Regions from separate parts of the Herbaspirillum hiltneri N3 genome, predicted to be linked through region 1. Evidence: riboswitches for the same ligand, from Rfam matches in the RefSeq annotation. Region 1 holds a riboswitch; the other holds the start of a gene.

Region 1 (3,408 bases):
GCTGCCGGTCAGCGCCAGCTCCCATGCGCTCACCCGCACGGCATAGCGCGCGTCGACCGTGGTGTACGACGGCATGCGTGCATTGCAGGTGTTGCTGAAGTCGCCGCCGTAGCGCTGCGCGTCGGCCCACAGCACGCCGAGGTTGACGGTCTGATTTCCGGACTGCCAGTTCAGGCGAGCGGAGGCCGTATTCTTCGGCACCAGCACCATTTCCTTGCCGGCGTTCGGACCGCCCGTGAAGGTCGCGGCGATATGCTGGAAATTCCCCTTGAGGCTGAAGTCGGCGTTCAGGCGCGCGGCGGCCTCCAGTTCGACGCCCTGCCGTTTGGTCGGATCGAGATTGACGTTGGCGCCGAACGCGCCGACGGTGGGATCGTAGAACAACTCATCCTTGATGCGATGGCGGAACCACCTCAGCGTGGCGTTGTTGTCGGCGCCGCCCCAGGTCGCGCCGAACTCGAGGTCATGCGAGGTCTGCGGCTTGAGGATCTGCCCGGCCGCCAGCACGATGCTACGGTTTTCGTCAGCAGTCGGCAGCCGATAGCTTTGGCCGGTTTTGCCGAACAGGCGCAGCGACGGGATCACGGCATGGCTCGCCTGCACATCCCAGGCGTTGACGCCCTGCGCCTTGTCGTAGGCGTTGGCGGTGCTGCGCTTGTCGATCGTTTCATGACGCACGCCCACCGCGATACGGGTATTACGAGCGATCTGCAGTTCATCGCGCACGTATGCCGCGCGCGCAGTCTGTGCGGCATCGCCGCTGCCGTCGACGTTGCCGATCTGCCATTCGGAAAAATCGACGCCGGCCACCAGCTCGTTCTTCAACGCGCCGACTTCAGCGATGTGGCGCAGGCGCGGAGAAAATTGCGTAGTGCGGCTATGTACTTCGCTGACCGCGCCGCCGCCATAGCTGGCGCGGGAAATCTTTTCGCGATGCGACAACTCCGCCGCCGCTTCCAGCGCGCCGAACCGTCGCTCGAAGAAGGCGGTGATGCGGTCGCTGTCATAGGCGCCGTAGTCCTTCGGGCTGCTGGTCTGGCGCGGATTGGCCAGGAATTGCGCCATGCTCAGCGAACCGGCCAGGCCATAGTCGGCGCGCGCCAGATCCACGCGCAGGCCGAAGCGGCCTTCGTTGGAAAACCATTGCGCCGTACCGCTGAAATTCTCCTGATTGGAAGCATTGTTGTCGCGATAATTGTCCGCATGCTGCTTGCTGTACGCAGCGTTCAATGCGAAACCGTCCCAGCCCTTGGCGACGCTGGCGCGACCGCTGCGCAAACCATAGCTGCCGGCTTCGCCGACCACGCTGCCGTGGATCGCATCCGCAGCCGGGCGCTTGGTGATGATCTGAATCGTGCCGCCGGTGGCGCCGTCGCCGTACAGGACGCTGCTGCCGCCACGCACGATCTCGATGCGCTCGACCGAATCGATCGGCACCGACGACAGCAAGGCGGTCGACAATTCGTTTTCCGACAGGCGCACGCCGTCGATCAGGATCACCATGTTCTGGTCGCCGTTGCTGCCGAAGCCGCGCATGTCGAGCGCGAAGTCCCCCGGCCCCGCCAGGCTCTGGCGGCCATACACCCCACCCAGTTTGCGAATCGCTTCGTTGACGTTGTCGATGCCGGCATTGCGGATATCCTCGGCGCCGATCACGGTCGCGCCCACGGGCGGAAACGCCGGGTCGTTCGGAAAGCGCGAGGCCGTGACGAGCAGCGCAGCGAGGTTCTGGTCATCGGCGGCCTGCGCCACGGAGCAGGCAAGCGAATTCGCGAGCGAGAATGCCGCGCAGGCGATTGCGGCGCGGCGGGTTGGAACTGTGAATGTCATGATGTCGTAGTAGCAATGATCTCCGGCCTGCCTCCCCGCAAGCCGGATTGAAATGGAAGGCCGGGCCTTCCCCTGTCATGGCCGGTATCCGGGCTGCAAGCCTGGCCCGCCGCGCCTTCCCGTGCCGTACCGCAAACAAGATATGCGGCGATCACAGTGGCGAAGTCGGCAGGTTGCCGTTCCCGATAAGGAACGGCGCTTGCTTACCGTTGCGGGGGCAGCGCACGTTGGCGGCGATCCGGTTTCCCAGGCCACCGCGCCGTGCTTCCCGTTTAACTACCGGCATGAACATGCCGGCGAGCACCAAAACGGCGCAATTGTATGCGCCAATGCCACAGGCGGCAATCATCCGTGACAAACGAAGCGGGCTTGCATTATGATTGCCCGAAGATCAACAGCGTCGCCATAACGCCATTTAAATGGGGAATTTTCATCGCTTTTTAGCCGATGGAGCCGCTTGACAGGGGCTTATAATCAATTCAACAAATAGCGGAAGTCCGTCCCCGCCGGGACCGCTTCCCGGGGATCAGGCAAAAACAGGGGCAAACTCTCTACAGATTTTTTATTTGTTGCCGATATGCAATGAATATCCGGCGGCCGCTGCCGCGCATTTACAGCAACAGGAGCTTCCTATCACCGAGCCATCTCGTCGAACCATGTAATTCAGTTGTGACAGATTACCTGCCTTGCGGCGGAAGCAAATAACGCATCAAATTTGTATGGAGATACCAAGATCATGAGTGACGACGTTGATTTAGAGGCACTATTCGATGAGATTTCGGCGCAAACTCTGCCGGCTTCGGTCGCGGCAGCCGCGCCGGCGGCCGCCGCCGAGGACCCAGCAGCTCCGCCCGAAGACCAGTCCGACAAGCCCATGTACGAACGTTTGGGCGGCATCGTTCGCCTGTTGCACGATTCCATGCGCGAACTCGGCTACGACCGTTCGCTGTCGGACGTCGCTTCGCAGATCGGCGATGCCCAGGGTCGCCTGGAGCACGTTGCCACGCTGACCGAACAAGCCGCCAACAAGGTGCTCAATTCGATCGACGCCGGCATGCCAGCCCAGGACGCCCTCGCCAGCAAGGCCAAAGACATCGATGACCGCTGGGCGCGCCTGTTCGCCGGCCAGATGACCATCGACGAATTCAAGAATCTGGCCAACGATTCCAAGAAATTCTCTTCCGCCGTCATCGAAGCCACCGAGGTCGAAAAGGCCCGCATGCTCGAAATCATGATGGCGCAGGACTTCCAGGACATCACCGGCCAGCTGATCAAGAAGATCGTCGGCATCACCGCCATCGCGGAACGTGAACTCGCGCAGCTGCTGCGCGACAACGCGCCGCCGGAAGTCAAGGCGGCGATCCAGGCCGACAAGCCGGTTGAGTTGTTGAACGGACCTTCTGCCCCGGGCTCGGCCATGGCGCAGAATGATGTGGATGACTTACTCGCTAATCTGGGGTTCTAATGGATGATGAAATGCTCAAGGATTTTGTCGTCGAGGCCTTGGACCTCGCGACTAGCGTTGAAGAGCATCTGCTGACTCTTGAACGACATCCTGACGACCTGGAAATTCTGAAC
Region 2 (3,408 bases), 240 kb from region 1:
CGCTCAGACATGTTCGAGTTCCTCGGGGTTGACGTCGCCGCTACCCAGGCGATGGAAGATCAGGTCGGTGACTTCCTGCCCGCCTTCGAGATGCTCGACCACCACGCGTTCGATGGCGGCGGCATCCTCGCAGCGATACCAGACGCCTTCGGGATACACCACCACGACCGGCGCCTGCGCCTTGCAGGCCACCATGCAGTGGGTGCGCGTGCGCTTGACGCGCAATTCGGGACGCGCATCGATCTGCTCGCCCAGCACGGCGAACATGGCTTCGGCCAGCACGCCGTCTTCGGTGCAGCGCGGACCTGTGCACATCAGGACATGGCGGTGGTGGGTTCTCATGGACTTTCTTTAATGGCTAAAATGCCGATCCGGCCATCGCTGGCCGGATCGGCATCCGAGATGACAAGCCGAACTTCAGGCGAATTTTTTGTAGAAATATCCGGTCAGCCCGCCCAGCGCCAGCCAGAACACGCCGTTGGCCAAGGCTGTCGCGTGGATGAACGCCTGCGCCAGTTCCTCCGGCGCTGCTCCCCCCGGCGCCGCAGGATGCGGAGCGCCGACCAGATGCGGCACGACCAGCAGCACCAGCCCCAGCAGCTTGAGCGCCCAATGACGCGCATACACGCCCAGGCCGAGGCCACCGGCAGTCAATCCGGCCGTCATGATCCACCACAGCTGGCGCGCATGCAGCGGCGCGGCCACGGTGCCAGGCACTTCCGGCGGCAGGCCCAGCGACGGCGCGACGAAGAACACCAGATAACCGGCCACGCCCCACAGCAACCCGGAACGCCAGCTCACTTTCCTGCCGCTGACGACGATGGCGGCTGCGAGGAACAAGCCGAAGCCGATCGCCATGCTGACGTTGGCCAGCACGGTGTAGGCGGTGCGCTCGAAGCCGTTGGCGGGCTCCCATTCGTCGCCGTGTTCGTGTTCGTGCTCATGTTCGTGCTCGTGGGCTTCCGCGGCGGCAGGTGCGCCGGCCGCTGCGGCGGCGTGCGCCTGCTCATGCGCCTTGGCGGCAGCGGCTTCTTCGTAGACTTCCGCCTGCAAAATGATGCGGGAAACCTGCAACTGCTGCACGGCAGTCAGCAACAGGCCCGCCAACGCGCCGGCCAACAGGACGACGGAGGCAATCCGTCGCAATACTGCGAAATTGATCATCGGGGTTCCGCCTGCTTTTTAGTGGCAAGGAAAGCCGGCCGAATGGCGGCCGTCATGCGCGGCGTTGTGCAGCTCGACGGCGGAGGCGAAGCCGGCGGCATAAATCAGTGCGGCGCCAAACACGAATGCAGTCAGGCCGGGCAGGATGCGATCGCGCCAGAGTCGCGAACCGGAAGAGGAGTCGAGTGTGTCGGTGTCGTTGGCGGATGCGCCGGTGATGATTGCCATGTGTCTTCCTTCGGATGGGCCTGAGCCGGATTGAAACCAACCGCCTGCGGCGCAAAGGCGGCACGGCGGAACCGTTACGAAGGAAAATCAGGAAACCACGCGGGGTGCAAGGAAACAGCATTCCGGGAAGCAGTCCGTCGATCGCCCTCCGCGATACAAAACAAGTCGTTATGTCCTGGGCCGGTCTCCGGGCTTGCGAATGATCCACGGCGAGCAATAATCTCGCCGGAATCGGAATCTGCGCCTTCCCATGCAGTGGTGACAACACCGGTGCACAGTGGCTGGATGCAGATTCGCTGATTCGCTTACCGTTGCGGGGGCAGCGTTGGATTTGCCTGCCGGTCCAAAATCGCATCGAAATCGCCACATAGACGAAATTCGCTGAAATTGACCGACAAACGCACCGACTTCCCGATTAAATCCGGTGAATGACCATCCACCGGATACCCAAGGCAATGCTACCCGCGCAGTATAGGTGCCGCGCACGATTCTGGCAACCCGGGAGCGGCTTGCAGAAACGCTTGCGGGCCGGTTTCCAAGATGGAAAACCGGCCCGCTGCGGACTTCAGGAGAAGTCTGGATTACTGCGTGATTCTGTTATTGACTGGGAGCCCTGCCCACCTTTTTGGGCGGTTCGGGCGTCAGGTTGATGGGATCGCTGGCGGGAAAGGTATCTTCCAGAGCATCGTCCAGGTCCTTGTCGCGCTTGATCTTCTTCGACTCCTTGACGCTGTCGGTCTGCTTCCCGAGCTCGCGCTCGTCAGCGGCGACGATGTCTTCGCCGCTGTCATCGTCGCTGGCGACCTGCCCGACCGACTCCGGCAGTTCCGGAGCGCGGTCGCGCGTGCCGCGCTCAACCGAGGCGCGTTCGCCGGTGCCGTGCGAATCGCTGTCTGCTTCGGTGGCGACGTTCATCATGTCGCTGCCGCTGTCCGAGCTGTCGCCCGGCCCAAGCGCGTGATTGTCGTGACCTTTGCTCAATTGTCGATCCGAGGTCGGCAGGACGTCCGGATCCAGGGTGCTGGTTGCCATGATGTGGTACTCCTCTGGTAGATCATTACTGAACATGAGTGAACGTTACTAAATTGCATGACTCCGCCTGCGCCCTGCCATCCTGACCGGCGTCTCCGGCGGCTCGGGAATGGCGGGCTCGGGCGGATTGAGCGGAGGATCTTCCACCGGGTTGTATTCGTCCGGCGGGATGTCTTTGGGCGGCGGCGGGGTGGGAGGCGTCTCTTGCGGTGTATGCATACGCGCGCCTCCTCACTGCGGGTTCTGGTGAGGAATCGGATCCTGCGGCGGGTTCGGATCCAGCGGCGGCACTTCTACCGGCGGGATGTCTTGTGGCTTGTGCATGGAATGTCCTTTCTGCTGCAATTGAAGCCCGGATTCGAGCTCACAACGACGCCGGCCGGCGGCGAAAATAACGACGCCGACCGTTCACGTCACAGCGACAGGCTACCCGCTGACGCGGGCGCTGCGTATAGGACAAACACTTTTTCGGGCTTCCGCAACTCTTACGCGGGCGCCGCCTCGATCAGCGATGGATGGCGTTGAGCCAATTGCAGGGCCGGCTCCGGCGGGATCTCCAGTAATTGCAACTCGCCAACTTCCGCGTCGGAACCGACCCGAAACGCGCTGACGGCATCCCACAGCTTGCGCGCCTGTTCCTGCATGTCGGCGGTGGCGACAGCCGCTTCCGCCACCAGGGTGGCGTTGGTGCGGGTGACGGCATCGATGCCGGCAATTGACTGGTTGAGATCGGCGATGCCCCTATGCTGGGCGTCGCTGGCGGCGGCGATTTCATCCATGATGCCGACCACGTGCTCAACCGAATCGACGATGTCGCGCATGGTGCGCCCTGCATCGTCAACCTGGCGGCTGCCGGCATCAATACGCTCGACCGAATCGCCGATCAGCAATTTGATTTCCTTGGCGGCCGCTGCGCTGCGCATGGCCAGCTGGCGCACTTCGGTTGCCACCACCGCGAACCCGCGGCCGAGTTCGCCGGCGCGC

Evidence for each region. Region 1 has a riboswitch for cobalamin ahead of F506_RS15040 (TonB-dependent receptor family protein). Riboswitches for the same ligand answer to the same signal wherever they lie in the genome.
Region 2: it holds a riboswitch for cobalamin, as region 1 does, so the genes downstream of both, F506_RS13850 (CbtB domain-containing protein) here and F506_RS15040 (TonB-dependent receptor family protein) in region 1, are expected to answer to the same signal.

What each region holds. Positions count from the first base shown of each region.
Region 1 is NZ_CP011409.1:3,295,007-3,298,414, forward strand. Features, by position in the region: gene F506_RS15040 (TonB-dependent receptor family protein) at 1-1,830, opposite strand, end outside; cobalamin riboswitch at 1,893-2,153, opposite strand; gene F506_RS15045 (protein phosphatase CheZ) at 2,567-3,295, shown strand; gene F506_RS15050 (chemotaxis protein CheA) at 3,295-3,408, shown strand, end outside.
Region 2 is NZ_CP011409.1:3,059,647-3,063,054, forward strand. Features, by position in the region: gene F506_RS13835 (cobaltochelatase subunit CobN) at 1-11, opposite strand, end outside; gene F506_RS13840 ((2Fe-2S) ferredoxin domain-containing protein) at 4-342, opposite strand; gene F506_RS13845 (CbtA family protein) at 418-1,164, opposite strand; gene F506_RS13850 (CbtB domain-containing protein) at 1,183-1,392, opposite strand; cobalamin riboswitch at 1,554-1,858, opposite strand; gene F506_RS13855 (hypothetical protein) at 1,990-2,424, opposite strand; gene F506_RS13860 (methyl-accepting chemotaxis protein) at 2,910-3,408, opposite strand, start outside.